One region of the Brevibacillus choshinensis genome, then DNA from elsewhere that is predicted to be linked to it. Evidence: riboswitches for the same ligand, from Rfam matches in the RefSeq annotation. Region 1 holds a riboswitch; each other region holds the start of a gene.
What was found. Region 1 has a riboswitch for lysine ahead of dapD (2,3,4,5-tetrahydropyridine-2,6-dicarboxylate N-acetyltransferase). Riboswitches for the same ligand answer to the same signal wherever they lie in the genome.

Region 1 (6,264 bases):
GAGTTTATTCTCCCGCCGGATACTCCGCTCGATGTCGATCTAACGCAAACCACGTACGGAAGCGGTACGAACGTGAACAGACACGAGGTCTTTCTCGATGGCGTGGAACTCACGGCCCTCGGAGGAGAAACGAAGTCCACACAAGCCACGTTGAAATGGCAAGTACCTCGATTCTCCATCCCTTCCTCTCAATTATCTGCAGGCCAGCATACGATGACGTTGGTCGTGACGGATGCAAAAGGTCAGAAAAGTACGGTGAATGTGCGTTTTCAGGTAGAAGCGCAGAACTATCCTTACATCTATGAGGGAGAAAAGGCTATAGGTGCGTCCGTACCATCCGGGAGCACCAGTGCCATCTTCGGGTTGTTCGGGTCCAGAAGCTTTTCCAGCAAAGTACCCGGTACGTGGAGGCTGACGAACAAGGCGACGAATACGGAAATGCGCTCCGTGTCGGGCTTGGTCTTTACATCAGGCTCCCTGAAAACAGGTCAATACGATCTCGTATTTACGCCTGATGACAGCAGTCAATCTCCGTGGATGACTACGATCCAGGTAGGGTTAGCAGAGATTTATATGGGAACGGATGCAACCGGCCAGAAGCTTACGCAAAATCAAGTGATCACAGCGGAGAAAGCTCCGAGCACGGTTAAGCTGTTCTCGCCGTTCGCAGGTCGATGGTGGGTAAACGGCACAGGTCAGACTCTGACGAATTCGCAGAGCATTGAAGTGGCCATTCCTGAAATGCTGGCGGGAATGACGATCAGTGTAACGTTTGAGCCGAACCAGCCGGCGGATACGACTACAGCGTGGATGGATACCTCGACCACGCTTCAAATCCAGGTTCCGGGTACGCCGGAAGCATGCGGGCCGAGCACGGCTACAGCCACGATGGATGTTTTGATGCAGAGAAATGAAAAGTCTTCCCTGATGCTCGAGCGGAGTAATCTGTACTCATCGGATGTTACCGTCAAGCTGTACCAGAACCCGGTTCACCTCATATGGTTGACTACAGCCGCTGATCATGTCGAATTTGGCAGTGAGGCAGATGACGATGAGGGTCCAGGCGTGTGGGCGGTTGACAATAAGGTCGTGGACGCTGCCAAGCTCAATTGGGATCATACCGCGCTGGCGCTGTCCAGCTTCAAACCAGGACGCTACAAAGTGAATTACTACAGCAAGCGCGAGCCTCGTCAGTCATGGTGCGGATATGTACAGGTTATTGAGGACGTTCCGCCAATCTCCTCTTCACCGGTCTGTGATCCGGGCGATGTGGGAACAGTCCCTTATCCGACCCCGATGCGCTTCGTGACCAAGAGTGGGAAAGAGTATCGGGATGGCGATCGAATCGTAGTAGATTCCCAGAGCGACCTGAATGATTTGAAGGAACTGGTGCTCATGTCCACTCATGTAGCATACCAGGGGACCAAACGAATCATCTTGAATAAAAGCAGCAAAACGGAACGAAGCTATGTTCATGTTCCCGATTTGATCTGGGAGGACGGCGAAACGTTGCTGGGGTCAAAGCAAGAGTACGGCAGTGGCACCATTGAGTCCAGCAATGTGGTGAAAATCAAGTACAACGATGATACTTTGATGACCATCAAACCGAGACATACAGATCAAGAAGAAGACAAATCGGATACGGATGGCGTCAAATCGTTGGACTTCAAGAAATTCATTGATTTTCAGGATGGCAAGCCAGGAGTGTACACGATAGAAGTGACGAATGTCATGGGCTATCGTACGTGTGAAGTTGTATACAGTTCGAAGGATTACACGAAAAACACGGACATGCTAGAAAAACAGCAGTCCATGACAATAACGATTGAAGTACAATAGAGATTACAGAAGAACCCTCTGCCACGGCAGGGGGTTCTTTTCGGATGGAGGAATGCGCTGTGACGGAAGAGCAAAAGACCGTATTAATGAAGTTCGGCTTTCAAGTAGAAGGCGAGCAAGTGAAACATTTCAAACTGGGAATCGTAAGAGAAAAAGAGGAGTTTGCAGGTATTACCTCCCCTGAACAATTGCAGGAGTACGTCAAGCAGCTGCTCCGCAATCAATGTCTGTGGAAACGTCAGAAAGATGGATAAGATACACCGCAAAGGAGGCACTTGATGACAAGAGAGTCAAAGGAGTCCTTGCTTCTAGGGTTGAAAGAAGTGGTGGCGTGGGAAAAGGAACAAAATGATTTGTGGTTTTGGGAAAAACTCGGACGACTTCCATTTGTATTGCTGGATCGTATCACACCTAAATTCGTTCGAGAGAAGCTGGGAACTGCCGTGGATGAAATGGCCGCATTTCTAGAAAACGGTGGTACTTACTTGGTGCAAGATGAAGCCGTGTACAGCCGAATCCGCACGAAAATGGGGCAAGAACAAGTCATGGTGGCACAAGAGGCCGCAGAGGTTCCTTTGACCGTCATGAATGAGGTGGCGAAGGAAATGAGAGAATCGAGAGCCACGTTTGCCACGGTCCAGGGAGCTACGACAGGGATCGGAGGGATTTTTACCTTGGCATTGGATATCCCGCTTTTGCTGGGAACCTCGCTGAAGGTATTGCAGGAGATGGCGCTGTGCTATGGGTATCGTCCACAGGAAAAACGGGAGCGTCTCTTTGTGGTGAAGTGCTTGCAGTTTGCATCGTCCGATATCGTGGGGAAAAAAGCGATTTTAGAGGAGCTGTCCCAGTTTGACAGCCCGGCTGCACAGCGGGACGTGATGGCCCAATTGCAGGGCTGGCGCGAAGTCGTGGTGACTTACACTGAAAACTTCGGATGGAAAAAGCTTTTCCAGATGGTCCCGATTGCCGGGATCCTGTTCGGTGCCTACTTAAATCGTTCAACCGTGCAGGATGTCGCCGAAGCCGGCATGATGCTGTACCGCAAACGGCGAATCCTGGAGCGGCTGAGACAATCAGAAGAGCCAATCGAAGCTATTTCGTCCACTCCTCAGCCGTGATGGCGTACATGTCGTGGTCTTCCCATGCCCCGTTTATGAGGAGGTAACGCAGGGATCGCCCTTCGTAGCGGAAGCCGTTCTTTTCCAGCACGCGGATGGAGCCGAGGTTATGCGGCATGACTCCTGCCTGCACCCGATGGAGCTGCGCTTCCGTAAACGCGAACTGCAAGACGAGCTTGACCGCCTGCGTCGTATATCCCTTTCCATTGAACTCCTTGTCGAGGAAATATCCCAAGGTAGCATTCTGCCAAGCACCACGGGCCACATTGGATAGCGCGACTCTCCCGATCATCCGGTCGTTTTCTGGAAGGAAGACACCGAATGCAAAAGCGGCTTGATTGGCAAAATCTCGCTGGGCTTGGGCGATCTGCTCCTGCTGTCCTTCCAGTGTGAAGTGCGAGGCAGGGCGTATCGGTTCAAAAGGTTGCAAAAAATCGTGATTGCGCAGCCTCAGCTCCAGCAGCTCGGCTGCGTCTTCCTTTTGCAGAGGGCGCAAGTATAGGGCGTCCGTATGTAGTCGCACGTCAAATCCTCCTTGGAAAAGAAAGTGGGATAGACATTCTATCACATGCGCCCTCTAGTGAGAAGCGTATGAATACTCGATTTTCCCCAACGCCGAATGCTTTGCGCGCCTCCGCATCTTTTGGAGTAGGGGCAAGCCCGGTTTTCAGACCCTCCAGCGGTGTTTCTTTACAAGAAAGCTGTTGCCACACGGTGTTGATTTTGGTAGAGTTAAATGAAATTATGATAAGAAAGTCTAAATAGAGGTGCGCCGAAGATGAGTACATCTTTTCGAGATCTGCCGGGGGGCAGGAAAAGGAGGAAAGGCTAAAGCGCCGAAGCCGATTGCCATCCCCTGAGTGGCAAAGGTTGGGGTGCCCATGAATAATGATCATCCTGTCACAAGAAAGAGTCTTTCTTGTGGAGCGCTATTTACGATTTGCTGCCGATGTATCGAAAGCAATGAGTTAGCGCATGCACTCATTGCTTTTTTTATGTTTGGGCAGACTTCGACTGAGGTTTTCTTATTTCATTCGAAATGCTGTTGACTAAAAGGAGGATTTACCTGTGAACATGATGGATGCAAATGAAATTATCTCTTTTATTCAAAAAAGCGAAAAGAAAACTCCAGTAAAACTATATGTGAAAGGAAACCTGGAAGGCATCGATTTTGGTGCGAACGCCAAAGCTTTCATCAATGGCAATACAGGCGTCGTGTTTGGCGAATGGAAAGAGATCGAGCCAGTTCTGGCGCAAAACGCTGACAAAATCGAAGACTACGTAGTGGAAAGCGACCGCCGCAACTCCGCCATTCCGCTGCTCGACACCAAAGGAATTCAAGCTCGCATCGAGCCAGGCGCAATCATTCGTGACCAAGTGACCATCGGCAACAACGCGGTGATCATGATGGGTGCTTCCATCAACATCGGTGCGGTCATTGGAGAGGGCACCATGATCGACATGAACGTAGTGGTAGGCGGCCGTGGAACGATCGGGAAGAACTGCCATATCGGCGCTGGTTCTGTGATCGCAGGCGTAATCGAGCCACCATCCGCTCAACCAGTAGTAGTCGAGGATGACGTACTGATCGGTGCGAATGCGGTGATTCTGGAAGGCATTCGCGTAGGAAAAGGTGCGGTAGTCGCTGCGGGTGCTGTCGTCATTGAGGATGTTCCTCCATATACAGTGGTAGCAGGTACTCCTGCTCGCGTCATCAAACAAATCGACGAAAAAACTCGTTCCAAGACCGAGATCAAGCAGGAGCTACGTCAACTCTAAGGGGTGTACGAACATGGACTGGCGCTCGCTTGATGAACAATACATCGTTTCCACATACAAACGGTTGCCGATTGCCATTGCCAAAGGGGAAGGCAACTACTTGTACGACACGAATGGCAAAAGCTACCTCGATCTGTTTACCGGACTCGCAGTCAATGTGCTGGGACATTCGCATCCGCGTATTCTGAAGGCCCTGCATGAGCAAGGTGAGCAGTTTCTGCACATCTCCAATGTGTTTCTCAACCAGCCTGCCATTCGTTTGGCACAGCGGTTGGTTGAACAGACCATTACGGGAAAAGTGTTTTTCACCAATTCCGGTGCTGAGGCGACGGAGGCGGCGATCAAGCTGATTCACAAGTGGACAAAAGCGGAAGGTGCGGGCCGCGAGGGTATCGTCGTTCTGCGCAACAGCTTCCACGGCCGTACGCTGGGAGCTGTGCGATTGACCAGACAAGCCCATGTGTATCAGGATTTTCCGCAGCCGGCATTTCCCGTCTATGAGCTGGACGCTGAAGATTCGGAAGGCCTGCGTGCAATATGCCAAAGCGCCAAGCCTGCAGCGGTTTTGATGGAGCCAGTGCTCGGTTCAGGCGGGGTTGTGCCTCTGACGGAGGCGTTTCTGCGTGAGGTGGAAGCCGTTTGCCAGGAAGAAGGCATGCTTTTCGCAATGGACGAGATTCAGACCGGGATGGGACGCACGGGTAAACTGTTTGCCTATCAGCATGCAGGTGTGTCGCCTGATCTGATCTTGTTTGCAAAAGGCGTAGGGGGAGGCTTGCCTCTTGGGGGCGTGATCGCTGGTACAAAGCTGATGAACCAGTTTAAGCCGGGTGATCACGGAACCACCTTTGCCCCATCTCCTTTGTCCGCAGCCCTTGGGAATGCCGTGCTGGATGAATTGCTCGAACCGGGCTTTGCCGCTGGGGTAAACGAGGTGATCGAATACCTGTGGGCAGGACTGGAAGCCTTGCGTGCACGCATGCCAGAGCAGCTGCAGGCTTTGCGAGGAAAGGGCATGATGGTGGGTATTCCGCTGAGCGTCACGCCTGATGAAACGAGCCGTTTGCAAAGTGAATTGCTTGCAGAGGGGATCCTCGTCGATGTCACGCAAAAAACGATCGTTCGATTACTTCCGCCATTGACACTCACGAAGGGCGATGTGGATCGCTTCCTCGAAGTGTTTACCCGTCAGCTGACTGCGGCCATTTCAGCAAAGGAGGCGCTGTAGATGAGCGTTTCCACGTTTGTGCAAATACGCAGAGATCTCCATCAAATTCCGGAACCCGGCTTTCAGGAAGTAAAGACGCAACAGTACCTTCTGCGTTATCTGGAGACGCTCCCTTCTGAGCGACTCCAGGTTCAAACGTGGCGCACGGGAATTCTCGTCCGCGTTCCAGGGACCGATCCAAAACGAACAATCGCCTGGCGCACGGACATGGATGGTCTCCCGATCGCAGAGGAGACGTCCTATCCTTTCCGTTCCTTGCACGAAGGCTTCATGCATGCGTGTGGACATGACATGCAC
Region 2 (6,264 bases), 2.8 Mb from region 1:
GGGCTTTTCCTCCTGTCGACCTCTCACCTTTCCATTCATACGTGGCCGGAGTATTCGTATGCTGCCTTGGATTTATTTACATGCGGAGACAGCGATCCCTCTACCCAAATCGATACTCTGTTACGTGGCCTTTCTGCAAAAAGTGCGCGTATTTATGGAATTGAACGCACCAATGGTTCCACAACAGCACCTGTGTTTTGGGAATACAGCACTGGGGAGGAACAATCCACAGCGCAATCTCCTGAATCATCCGCTAGCGAAACAAAAATGAAGCCAATCGACCTTACATCAGATCGCGGGGATCTGTACGATCAAATCGAACGTCGCCAAGTGCTCGCTGGGGATCATAACATGCTATTCCAGGGAACAAGCTCCTATCAGCATATTGAGCTTGTGGAAGCCAGCGAGATGCGCATGTACTTGGATGGGCAGCTGCAATTCAGCTCCCTGGATGAACGTATTTATCATGAAGCGCTCGTTCATCCGGCCTTTGCTCATGCAGCTTCGCATGAGCGTGTCCTGATTGTTGGCGGTGGGGATGGGCTTGCTCTCCGCGAAGTGCTGAAGTACAAAAACGTGAAGCATGTAGACCTCGTCGATCTGGATTCCATGGTCTTGGAAGTAGCCAAAACTGTCCCGAAAGTGGTATCGCTGAATGAATCTTCGATGCACGATCCCCGTGTAACGGTACACCCGGTGGACGCAAACATGTTTATCGACAACGTGACTACCCCCTATCACATCATCATCGTCGACTTCCCTGACCCAGCAGATGAAATCATCAGCACGATCTACACGAAAGAGTTCTTTCAGCAGCTGTCCAACTGCTTGGGGGATAACGGCGTCTTGGTCTGTCAATCTTTCTCGCCTGAGGATGCGCCACTGGTGTACTGGAGCATCGGTCTGACGATCGGGAGTGCTGGTTTGCACACGAAAGCTTATCACTGCTTGGTTCCATCCTTTGGAGATTGGGGGTTTCATCTCGCTGGGCGTGATCCGATCCCTGCAGCACCACAGCCAGTATCCGTCCCCACGCAGACGCTCCCGGAGAATCTCAGCACGCTGTTTGCGTTTCCTGACCAGATTCTCGAAAAACGCGACGCAGCAACGATCAATACCATGCAGGACCTGAAGCTGCACGAAATTTATCAGATGGAAGCTGGAAAAAAGAATTGAAATAGCAGTCACCCCCCTTCCCATTGCGAAGGGGTTTTTTTCTAATTGCGAAATCATCCACAATCATATATATTTGATAAATAAATTAACTTCATACAATTATCCTCATCTTTCACGGTGAGGATAGAGGTCGCGGCTTTTATAGTATTCTGTACGAGATTCAGACGAAATCTAAGACTACAGGAGAGGGAAAATCCGCCGAAGTCCATCGTGTATCGCTGTACGCATGGGTTGGGGCTGTTCTCGATAAGGGGCAGAACTGTCACGTTTGCTTGCCGAGCAAACGTGGTGTGCTATCTTCAGTGAAGGCTTGGTGGGGATTGGATGATACCGCCCTGTGCCATTCTTTGGCCCCGGGCGGTTTTTCGTTTCCGACCTTCCTTCCGAACAAAAAACATCTGAGAAAGGTCGTGCAATAAACGTATGTCAGAAAATCAATTGCAGCGAGGACTCAAAGCCCGCCACCTCACGATGATTGCCATCGGCGGCTCCATCGGTACGGGACTTTTTCTCGCAAGCGGCGGCTCCATTCATTCTGCCGGACCCGGCGGTGCTTTGGCGGCCTACATCGCTATCAGTATCATGGTTTACTTCCTCATGACAAGCCTGGGAGAAATGGCAGCCTTCATGCCCGTCTCCGGTTCTTTTAGTACGTATGCGACACGCTTCGTCGATCCATCCCTGGGCTTTGCGCTCGGCTGGAACTACTGGTACAACTGGGCGATCACCATTGCAGTCGAGCTAGCAGCAGCTGCCCTGATTATGAAATATTGGCTGCCGGATGTCCCTTCGATCGTCTGGAGCGCGCTGTTCCTCGTAATCATGTTTCTTTTGAATGCCTTGTCCGTGAAATCATTCGGTGAGTCTGAATATTGGTTTGCCCTCATTAAAGTTGTCACTGTTATCGTGTTTATCATCATTGGTGTGTTGATGATTTTCGGCATCATGGGTGGTGAGGCAGTCGGTTTCACGAACTTCACCAAAGGCGAGGCGCCATTCAACGGCGGCTTCATGGCGATTCTCGGAGTCTTCATGATCGCCGGATTCTCCTTCCAGGGAACAGAGTTGGTCGGGGTAGCGGCTGGAGAAAGTGAAAATCCTGCTCGCAACATCCCAAAAGCCATCCGCCAAATCTTTTGGCGCATCCTGCTGTTCTACATCCTGGCGATCCTGGTGATCGGTCTGTTGGTTCCGTACGACAACCCGAATCTAATCAGCGGGGATATCACGGATATTGCCATCAGTCCATTTACGATCGTATTTGAAAAGGCAGGCTTTGCATTCGCGGCTTCTGTCATGAATGCGGTGATTCTCACATCGGTCCTGTCTGCAGGTAACTCCGGCATGTACGCTTCGACCCGGATGCTCTGGGTGCTCGCAAAAGAAGGCAAAGCGCCAAAATGGTTTGCCAAAGTCACTCGCAATGGTGTTCCGATCAACTCCTTGATCGTGACAGCCCTCGTCGGTGCCCTCGCTTTCTTGTCCTCCCTGTTTGGGGATGGCACTGTATACGTTTGGCTGTTGAATGCCTCCGGTATGTCCGGGTTCATCGCATGGCTGGGAATTGCGGTCAGCCATTACCGCTTCCGCCGTGCCCTGCTTGCCCAAGGGCGCGAATTGTCGGAGCTGCCTTACCGAGCAAAATGGTTCCCGTTTGGTCCGATTCTGGCTTTCATCATCTGCTGCGTCGTGATCGTCGGTCAAAACTACACGGCTTTCACAGGTGATGCCATCGACTGGAACGGCGCAATGGTATCCTACATCGGTCTGCCACTGTTCATCGTGGTCTGGCTGGGCTATAAATTCTCCAAGAAAACCAAGCTGGTTCCCCTCGACAAGGTAGACTTCAGCATGGATGAAAATACGCATTAATTCTCAAGCTCCTGGCCAAACCAGGAGCTTTTTTGTACAGATAGCTTATCAACAGAACGGAGGTGGGGAGAAGCAGTTGTGGTTTCTAGTTACTTGGTATGCAGAGGTTCGGGTGAGCAATGTGCCTACTTCGTCTATCGCTTCAACTTCGAAGGACCTGGATGAATCAAGGGAAGAACTAGCATCAAGTATGTCTTTTCGACTTATCACGGGAGCTTTTCCCACGAAGGGTTTTCCCAAAGTAACTACGTAGAAGGCTTTCAAGAAAAGACACGTCGATGACCCAAAGCTGGCCGAGGAAAAAGGGGAAATAAGCGGAAGATCTTTGGAACACTAACCAAGGCGCAATGGAAAAAACGAAACACGGTTTTAAGCGTCCACCTCTGATAAGCTTCCCGAGACGGCTGCTTTGGACGCGGTTTCGTTTTTTACATGGAGTCGGACAGGGATGACCCCCAGCAGGTGTTCCTATGAAGCTGGAGCGTTTTCCCCTTTTTCCTCTCCTCCACTACAGCCTAACCTAGTGAAAAAAGGAAGCGGGTGTATTTCCCGCGTATTTTCTTATTTGGATGGATGGCGTGTGGGCAAGCACTCTTCGGAAAAGCGGACCCATTCCCGCATCGCGAACGACCGGTACGCATTTTTCCTCCAGATCATCCCCAGATGCCACTTGAGTGTCGGACTTACCAGCGGAACGATGCGAAAGCGCTCTGCGTCCAATTCCGCACAAATGGTTTCGGGCAGGAGCGTGATCCCTATATTCGCAGCGACCATCTCGCTGAGAAAATCCCATTGGGAGCTCTTGTACACGACATGAGGATGAAAGCCGGCGCGGACGCATTCGTCTACGATCCGGTTATGCAGCGCAAAGTCTTCATGGAAGAGCAGGAAACGCTCTCCTTCCAGTTCGCTGAAGGCCACTTCGGAGCGTTCCGCCAGCGGGTGGGATGGATGCACGACCAGCATGATGTTTTCATTGACGAACGAATAATGGTCGAAGATGTCTTCTTTTGCCGGCAGCAGAATGACACCGCAGTCCAGCACACCGGATCCTACATCCGCCTCCACTTTGTTGGAGCCCGCCTCGAACAGCTCCAGCCGGATCCCGGGATACTGCTCGCAAAATCGGCCGATGACACGCGGAAAGAAGCTGGCTCCTACCATCGGCGGCAGTCCGATGCGCAGCCTTCCTCTTTTCAGCTCCATCAATTCATTGATATGGACAGTCATGTTCTCGAACGATTTGACCATCACTTCCGCCTGCGAAAACAATACCCATCCGGCATCCGTGAGCGAGACGCGCTTGCCCACCCGTTCAAACAGCTCGACTCCGATCTCTTCCTCCAGGTTCCGCACCATTTTGCTGATGGTAGGCTGAGTGATATACAGCGACTGCGCTGCCTTGGTGAAGCTGTTGTGACGAGCCACTTCCAGAAAGTATTGCAAATGTCGGATATCCATCAAGCATCCCTCCGGTTAACGATAGATATCGTGAATGCGAATGATTCTATATATGCATTTTACCTATGGAAACAGACGATGTACACTTTTTCTAGAGGGAGAGGAACATCTTGAAAAAATGGATCAAAATCATCGCGCAAGCTGCTTTTTTCGTGATTGTTTCCATGCTGATGAATGCGCTCGTCGACTGGCTGGGGCTCACGATTCCCGGCAGCATCATCGGGATGTTTGTCGTATTTTTTTTGCTGCAGAAAAAATGGCTTCGGCTGGAATGGGTGGAAGCCGGTGCAAGCTTTCTTTTAGCGGAGCTGCTCTTGTTCTTCATTCCCCCATCCGTGGGAATAATCTCGTATCAAAATCTTATGCTGCATGAAGGCGTTCAAATCTTTTTCGTCATCGCGATTGGTACAGCCATCGTCATGGCCAGCAGCGGCTTGGTCGCCCAGCGCATCGCCAAACGAAAGGAGATGCGATCATGATCAGCGGCATCATGGGCTTCCTGTTCACCATCGTGGTTTACCTGGTGGCCAAAAGGCTTTATCGCTACAAACCGATTCTTCTGTTTTCACCGCTGTTGTTTACGCCTGTCGTGCTCGTCCTTCTCCTTATCCTGACACATACGGCTTACGAATCATACAATGCAGGCGGTAAATGGCTGGCCTACATGCTCCAGCCTGCAACGATCGCCTTTGCTGTCCCTCTGTACAAGAACTATCCTTTATTGAAGAAACACGCGGTCCAAATTTTGGTCAGCGTCATGTCGGGGTCGGCTGTAGCCGTCGTATCCTCCGCCTTGTTGGCGCTTCTCATGCATGTGGATAAGCAAGTCATGTACAGCCTGATCCCGCGGTCCGTCACAACGCCGATTGCGATGAATGTTTCGGAAATGATCGGCGGTGTCCCTTCGATTACCGCCGTGCTCGTGCTCATCACCGGGCTGCTCGGCTCTTTTATCGGTCCGTATGTGATCTCGTATCTCAAGATTCAGGATGACATCGCCCGCGGCGTCCTGCTTGGCACGAGCGCACATGGCGCAGGCACCTCCAAGGCTTTTGAGATCGGTTCCTTGGCAGGGACGGTCTCGAGTATCTCGATGATCCTCGCCGCATTGGTGACTCAGTTGGTCGCTTCTATCGTCATGCAATAGGAAAAGAATAGGGAAGAAGAAAAACCAGTCCACCACGACTATGAAAATGGCGCGGGAAACTGGTTTTTTTGCATTTTCCTTCTGTTCGATCCCGATGGAAAAAGCTGCTTAGCAAAAGAAAACCTTGTTGAGGGTTGTTACTTACTATCACATAGGTTACTATATCGGTAGTAACCTAAATGGCGCCACTTTATGAAAAGGAGGTATTCAGCCTACGTGAACATGAAAATTTACATCCTTGCCATCGCAGCTTTTGTCGTAGGAACGGTGGAGCTAATCATCGGAGGAATTTTAGACATCGTCGCAGAGGATTTGCACGTTTCGATCAGTACGGCCGGCTGGCTGATCACGCTGTTCTCGGTTGTTTTTGCCCTATCAGCACCGGTTCTTCAGGCAATGACAGCAAATGTGGAGCGAAAAGAGCTGTTGCTCTGGACACTGGCTGTTTTCTTCGTCGGCAACGCCATATCATCGCTCAGTCCGAGTTATTGGATCTTGATGCTGGGACGGATGTTATCTGCTTCAAGCGGTTCTTTGATCATCGTTCTTTCCATCACGATCGCTTCTTCCATCGCGCAGGAAGAGTTCCGTGCCAGAGCCATCGGCAC
Region 3 (6,264 bases), 2.1 Mb from region 1:
TGCTCCTTTTAGACGAGCCGTCCATGGGTCTCGCTCCGATTGTCGTATCGGATATTTTTAAAGTCATCAAAGAGATCAATGCGGAAGGCACGACGGTTCTGATCGTCGAGCAAAACGTCAAGCAGGCGTTGAAAATTGCCGATTACGGCTACGTTTTGGAAGCCGGGCAAATCGTACTCGATGGCACTGCCGAGTCGCTCTTGAATGACGAACGGGTCAAAGAAGCGTATTTGGGTGGCCGCAAGCATTAACCGAACCTGCATCGAAGAAACTGTCGCTCGTACCAATGGGCGGCAGTTTTTTTCATGTACGATCCGTGGTAACATGGATGAAGGAACGTATATTCTTATCTTTGAGAATAGGCAGTAGGAAGGATGCTATCAATCCCATGACAGATAAAATGTCCCGAGAGCAGAAGGAATTTCTCGTCCACCAGGTACAGCGCTTTTTTCACGAGCAGCGCGCGGAGGATTTGGGGAATCTGGAGGCGGAAGAGATGATTGAATTCTTTTGGAAGCAATTAGGACCCATCCTCTACAATCAGGGAGTCCAGGATTGCCGGAAGCTGATGACGGAGAGATTTGCTTCTCTGGAAGACGAACTGTACGTATTGGAAAAACCTACAGCCTCTCGTCGGTAAAATTACGAAAGATTATGAAGGCAAGGGAGGGAGCGGCACTGAACAGCTCCTTGAAAGATAAACTGGCTGTTTTGCCTGAGAAGCCGGGCTGCTACCTGATGAAAAACAAGAGCGGCGAAATCATCTACGTGGGAAAGGCAAAAGTGCTGAAAAACCGCGTCCGTTCTTATTTCACCGGCAGCCATGATGGAAAGACACAGCTGTTGGTCAGCGAGATCGTCGATTTTGAATATATCGTCGTCTCATCTGCGATCGAGGCGCTGGTCCTGGAGTGCAATCTGATCAAGCAGCACAATCCTCGCTACAATGTCATGCTGCGGGATGACAAGACCTATCCCTATATCAAGATTACGAATGAGGCTCAGCCTCGCCTCGAGATCACCCGCAAGGTCATTAAGGACAAGGCACGTTATTTCGGTCCGTATCCGAATGCAGGGGCAGCCTCCGAAGTGAAAAAACTGCTGGATCGGCTGTATCCGCTGCGCAAATGCCGCACGATGCCCAAGCAGGTTTGTCTGTATTACCACATGGGGCAATGTCTGGCGCCTTGTGTGGAGGAGGTATCTGCAGCTGAAAATCAGCGGCTTGTGGAAGAGATCAGCAAGTTTCTCGATGGCGGCCACGAGGAAATGAAGAAGCAGCTGACGGAGAAAATGATGCAAGCGGCCGAAAGCATGGAGTTTGAGCGTGCCAAAGAGTACCGCGACCAGATCAAAAATATCGAAGCGGTGATGGAAAAGCAAAAAGTCACGCTGACCGATACGGTAGACAGGGACATCATCGGCTATGCCGTAGAAAAAGGCTGGATGTGCGTCCAGGTCTTTTACATGCGCCAGGGCAAAATGATCGAGCGGGATACCACATCGTTCCCGTATTACGGCGATGAAGACGAGGATTTCATGTCGTACGTGAGTCAATTTTACTACGACAAGCAAAACGCGCTCCCAAAGGAAGTCTTGCTGCCTGAGCAGAGTGACACGGAGCTGCTGGGAGAGTGGCTGGGGATCAAGGTGCTTGCGCCGAAGCGAAGCAAAAAGCGGGAGCTAGTGCAGATGGCCTCGGAGAATGCCCGCATTGCCCTGCAGGAAAAGTTCGCGCTGATGTCCAAGGACGATGCACGCACCGTTCAGGCTGTCCACAATCTGGGGCATATTCTCGGGATCGGCACACCGAATCGAATCGAGGCGTTTGACAACTCGAATATCCAGGGGACGGAGCCTGTATCGGCGATGATTGTCTTTACCGATGGAAGGCCCGATAAAAAGGAATACCGCAAATTTAAAATCAAGACAGTGGAAGGGCCGGATGATTACGGCTCGATGCGGGAAGTCATTCGACGCCGTTATTCGCGGCTGCTCAAAGAAAATGGGACCATGCCCGACCTGATCGTCATCGACGGCGGAAAGGGCCAAATCAGCGCGGCTATGGACGTGCTGGAGAACGAGCTGGGTCTATTTATCCCTGTCTGCGGTCTCGCCAAGGATGAGAAGCATAGAACCGCCCAGCTCATGTTTGGAGACCCTCCGGAGCCGATCGAGCTGAAAAGGGACAGCTATGAATTCTACCTCCTGCAGCGTGTCCAGGATGAGGTGCACCGGTTTGCGATCACATTCCACCGCCAGTCTCGCACGAAGACCATGCTGTCCTCGCAGCTCGACGAGATTCCGGGCATCGGGGAAAAGCGCCGCAAGCTGTTGTTTACGCACTTTGGTTCCTTGAAAAAAATGCGGGAAGCGACGGTTGAAGATTTCCGGCAGCTGGGGATCGGCGACAAGCTGGCCAAGGAGATTATTTCCCACTTGCGCAAGCTGGAATCCTGAAGCTTGGAAAAAGTCATTGAACCACTCGCTGGTCCATGTTATAATCCGATTCAAACAGAATAGTTAGCCTCACTTCCATGATGGAGTGAGGTAGAGGCGCGAAAACCAAGAGTACCTCCCTGAGATCGGGAATCTGTGAAGGGTATGGGAAAGGGGAATTCGCCGAAGTGTGGAGGAAAACCCGATTTTCTTCATGCTGGGTCTGCGTTGAACAAACGCAGGACTGTCATCTGCGCAATCACCAGTTGCCAGATGGAGTGCTATCTCACGGTGTGTCAGTGTGAGTCATGACGGTTGGTTTTGTCATGCTGTGCGCTGTCCGTGTGTATTGGAAGGGAGGAACCGGGATGTCGAAACAATAGGCAGCGGCGGGGACTATTCCTTGTCGGTGCCTTTTCTTATACCATACACGAAGACCGAATGAACATAGAGAAAAATGAAAACCATACGAGTACAGGATAAAACCACCAATGAATTGGATAAAAGGAAAAGGGAGAGAAGCCGCATGGGGTTGATCGTGCAGAAATACGGAGGCACTTCCGTTGGTACCATTGAGCGAATTTTGCGAGTTGCGGACCGAATTATCAGCTACAAAGAAGAAGGACATGATGTAGTCGTAGTCGTCTCGGCCATGGGCAAATCGACAGACGTGCTGGTCGACATGGCCAAGCAGATTACGGCCTACCCATCGGAGCGGGAGATGGATATGCTGCTGACCACGGGGGAGCAGGTATCGATCGCGCTATTGTCGATGGCGCTGCACACAAAAGGCTACGATGCCATCTCCTTGACGGGCTGGCAGGCAGGTGTGACGACTGAAGACATCCACGGCAGAGCGCGGATCCAGCAAATCAACACCGAACGCATTCAAGCGGAATTGGGTCGAGGCCGTGTGGTGATCGTGGCAGGTTTTCAAGGCATCAGTGCCGAAGGAGAAATCACCACATTGGGGCGCGGCGGCTCGGATACGTCCGCAGTCGCACTGGCAGCGAGCCTGAATGCCGAGAAATGTGAGATTTTCACAGATGTATCCGGTGTGTATACCGCAGATCCGCGGGTCGTTCCTGCCGCAAGCAAGCTGGACAGCATTTCCTACGATGAGATGCTGGAGCTGGCGAACCTCGGAGCAGGCGTCTTGCATCCGCGGTCGGTAGAAGCCGCCAAAAAATACAAAGTACGGCTGGTGGTCCGCTCCAGCTTTACTGCTGAAGATGGTACGTACGTAGAGGAGGTTGCCAACATGGAAACAGGAAGAGTGGTAAGTGGAGTCGCGCATGATGAAGATGTATCAAAAGTAACCGTAGTCGGGATGCCTGCAAAAGTAGGGACACTCTCTCGCCTTTTCAATACGCTGGCTGACAACCAGGTCAATGTGGACATCATCATTCAGAGCTCTTACGATGCAGCGGAGACAAACATTTCCTTCACAGTCGCATCCGCTGACCTGAAAAAGGCTTTGGACACTCTTGCAGCGAACCAAGAGACGCTTGGCTTTGAAAAAGTGGATCATGAAGAAGGCTTGACCAAAGTATCGATCGTCGGCTCCGGCATGGTGAACAACCCGGGTGTCGCCGCGGAAATGTTCCGCGTTTTGGCTGAACAAGAAATTTCCATTAAAATGGTGTCCACTTCCGATATCAAGGTTTCTTGCGTGATTCCTGCCCATTTGACTGAGCTGGCGGTTCGCAGCCTGCATACCGCTTATGGCTTGGACGTGGCTGAAACCGCAGTCGTGCATGGTCTGTAGTAGAATAGACTCGTCTGTTTATTCTTCAACCACTCCCCTCTTCCCCAGCGAGGAAGAGGGGTTCTCCATGTCTGCCGCGGGGTTATCCATGTCTGCCGCGGGGTTATCCATGACTGGCGATAATCCGGATGTCACTTTTCCCTTCCAGCACGAGCTCGGCGGTTGTTTCTTGTCCTCTCCACCGCTCGATTGCTCCAGCGATGATTCCGCATTCTAATGAAAGGGAACGACTGAGCCGTTGGTCGGTCATGTAGGGAAAGATCGCATGGGAGAGTTTATAGTGAATGCGCAGCTTTGTCTCTTCGATGAGGTCCAATTGCCCAAGGCCGAGCCGCATGAAAGGCAGGACAATTCCGGCAGATGACTGGATCGGTATCTTCTCGCCGATTTCTTTTCCCAGCCAATAGAGGATTGGACTCTCACTATCACCTAGCAAGTGGTTTGTCAGCGTCTCTCGCAAAAGGTGATAGCCGAGGTATGGCATGTTCATCCGTTCCGCATAGGCAATCGCTTGCTGCGGCAGCAAGGCGGACAGTTGATCCGTCTCTTTCATTGTGTTCCCCTCCTGTCTGTACTAGATTATGAGGAAGCGCTATTGGTTATGACGGAATAGTAGGAAAATATCGGCTTTAGGAAAGTTTGATCTATCAATGGATTTAGTCTATTCACTGTCTTGACGCTCCCCGAGTACAGGAGTACAATTGTTTTGGTCAAAGTTTTGCCCGACTTTTTTCCGTGTTCTGACACGTTTCGACGCTAATAGACATTTTGGTGGAGAGAACCATGCATGTCTAATGGACGGGGCAATGGGTTAGGATATGGGAGAGGTCTATCAAAACGGTCACGACCGTTTTGACGACCGCTTGCGGTCACATTAAATTTTCATGAAAAACGTCGAGACGTTTTTCACAGAATCGAGCGTTACATACATTGAAAGGGGGACCATAGTATGGCGAAAGGCAATAGCTTTCTCAGTCACAAGCTGCATTCACTTCTTGGATTGTTTCCAATCGGGCTGTTTCTGCTGTTCCACTTGACAGCAAACTATCAAGCAACCCGTGGAGCGGAAGCCTTCAACACTACGGTCGGCGCAATTGAATCCGTTCCTATTCTACTAGTAGTTGAATTCGTTTTCATCTACATCCCGATCCTGTTTCACGCGATTTACGGTATCTACATTGCTTTCCAAGCGAAGCAAAATGTAGGGAACTTCGGCTACTTCCGGAACCATATGTTCCTGTGGCAACGGGTAACAGGTATCATTACGCTCATTTTCATTGTTTGGCACGTATGGGAAACCCGCATTGCGAAAGCGATGGGAGCAACTGTTGACTTCGACATGATGGCGAACATCTTCAGCAGCCCTGCGATGATCGTGTTCTATACGATTGGGATCATCAGCACTGTTTTCCACTTCTCCAACGGTATCTGGTCGTTCCTGGTTCACTGGGGAATTACAGTCGGACCACGTTCCCAACGTATCGCTACTTACTTCACATTGATCGTTTTCGTAGTTGTGACTTACATCGGCTTGCGTGCGATGTCAGCTTTCATTGTATAGGGATAGGGGGACTTCACTATGGCAAAAGGTAAACTAATCATTGTCGGTGGTGGTTTGGCCGGCTTGATGGCTACCATCAAAGCAGCAGAAAAAGGCGTTCCCGTCCAGCTATTCTCCCTGGTTCCGGTGAAACGGTCTCACTCTGTCTGTGCCCAAGGCGGTATTAACGGCGCTGTAAATACGAAAGGGGAAGGCGACTCCACCTGGATTCACTTCGACGACACCGTATACGGCGGCGACTTCCTGGCGAACCAACCGCCAGTAAAAGCTATGTGTGACGCAGCACCTGGCATCATCTACATGCTGGACCGCATGGGTGTTATGTTCAACCGTACACCTGAGGGTCTCTTGGACTTCCGTCGTTTCGGGGGAACGCAGCACCACCGTACAGCGTTTGCCGGTGCGACCACTGGCCAACAGCTCCTGTACGCTTTGGACGAACAAGTACGTCGTTACGAAGCAGAAGGACTGGTTACCAAGTATGAATATTGGGATT

Region 2: it holds a riboswitch for lysine, as region 1 does, so the genes downstream of both, JNE38_RS05955 (amino acid permease) here and dapD (2,3,4,5-tetrahydropyridine-2,6-dicarboxylate N-acetyltransferase) in region 1, are expected to answer to the same signal.
Region 3: it holds a riboswitch for lysine, as region 1 does, so the genes downstream of both, JNE38_RS09255 (aspartate kinase) here and dapD (2,3,4,5-tetrahydropyridine-2,6-dicarboxylate N-acetyltransferase) in region 1, are expected to answer to the same signal.

Annotation. Positions count from the first base shown of each region.
Region 1 covers NZ_CP069127.1:3,938,970-3,945,233, reverse strand. The annotation lists gene JNE38_RS19835 (hypothetical protein) at 1-1,839, shown strand, start outside; gene JNE38_RS19830 (hypothetical protein) at 1,884-2,093, shown strand; gene JNE38_RS19825 (EcsC family protein) at 2,118-2,960, shown strand; gene JNE38_RS19820 (GNAT family N-acetyltransferase) at 2,935-3,483, opposite strand; lysine riboswitch at 3,715-3,900, shown strand; gene dapD (2,3,4,5-tetrahydropyridine-2,6-dicarboxylate N-acetyltransferase) at 4,029-4,739, shown strand; gene JNE38_RS19810 (aspartate aminotransferase family protein) at 4,753-5,967, shown strand; gene JNE38_RS19805 (N-acetyldiaminopimelate deacetylase) at 5,968-6,264, shown strand, end outside.
Region 2 covers NZ_CP069127.1:1,100,319-1,106,582, reverse strand. The annotation lists gene speD (adenosylmethionine decarboxylase) at 1-1,176, shown strand, start outside; lysine riboswitch at 1,293-1,480, shown strand; gene JNE38_RS05955 (amino acid permease) at 1,600-3,048, shown strand; gene cidR (cidABC operon transcriptional activator CidR) at 3,610-4,509, opposite strand; gene JNE38_RS05945 (CidA/LrgA family protein) at 4,620-4,988, shown strand; gene JNE38_RS05940 (LrgB family protein) at 4,985-5,656, shown strand; gene JNE38_RS05935 (MFS transporter) at 5,873-6,264, shown strand, end outside.
Region 3 covers NZ_CP069127.1:1,789,698-1,795,961, forward strand. The annotation lists gene JNE38_RS09240 (ABC transporter ATP-binding protein) at 1-251, shown strand, start outside; gene JNE38_RS09245 (DUF2164 domain-containing protein) at 389-640, shown strand; gene uvrC (excinuclease ABC subunit UvrC) at 679-2,460, shown strand; lysine riboswitch at 2,544-2,731, shown strand; gene JNE38_RS09255 (aspartate kinase) at 2,966-4,207, shown strand; gene JNE38_RS09260 (DUF2507 domain-containing protein) at 4,311-4,760, opposite strand; gene JNE38_RS09265 (succinate dehydrogenase cytochrome b558 subunit) at 5,157-5,768, shown strand; gene sdhA (succinate dehydrogenase flavoprotein subunit) at 5,787-6,264, shown strand, end outside.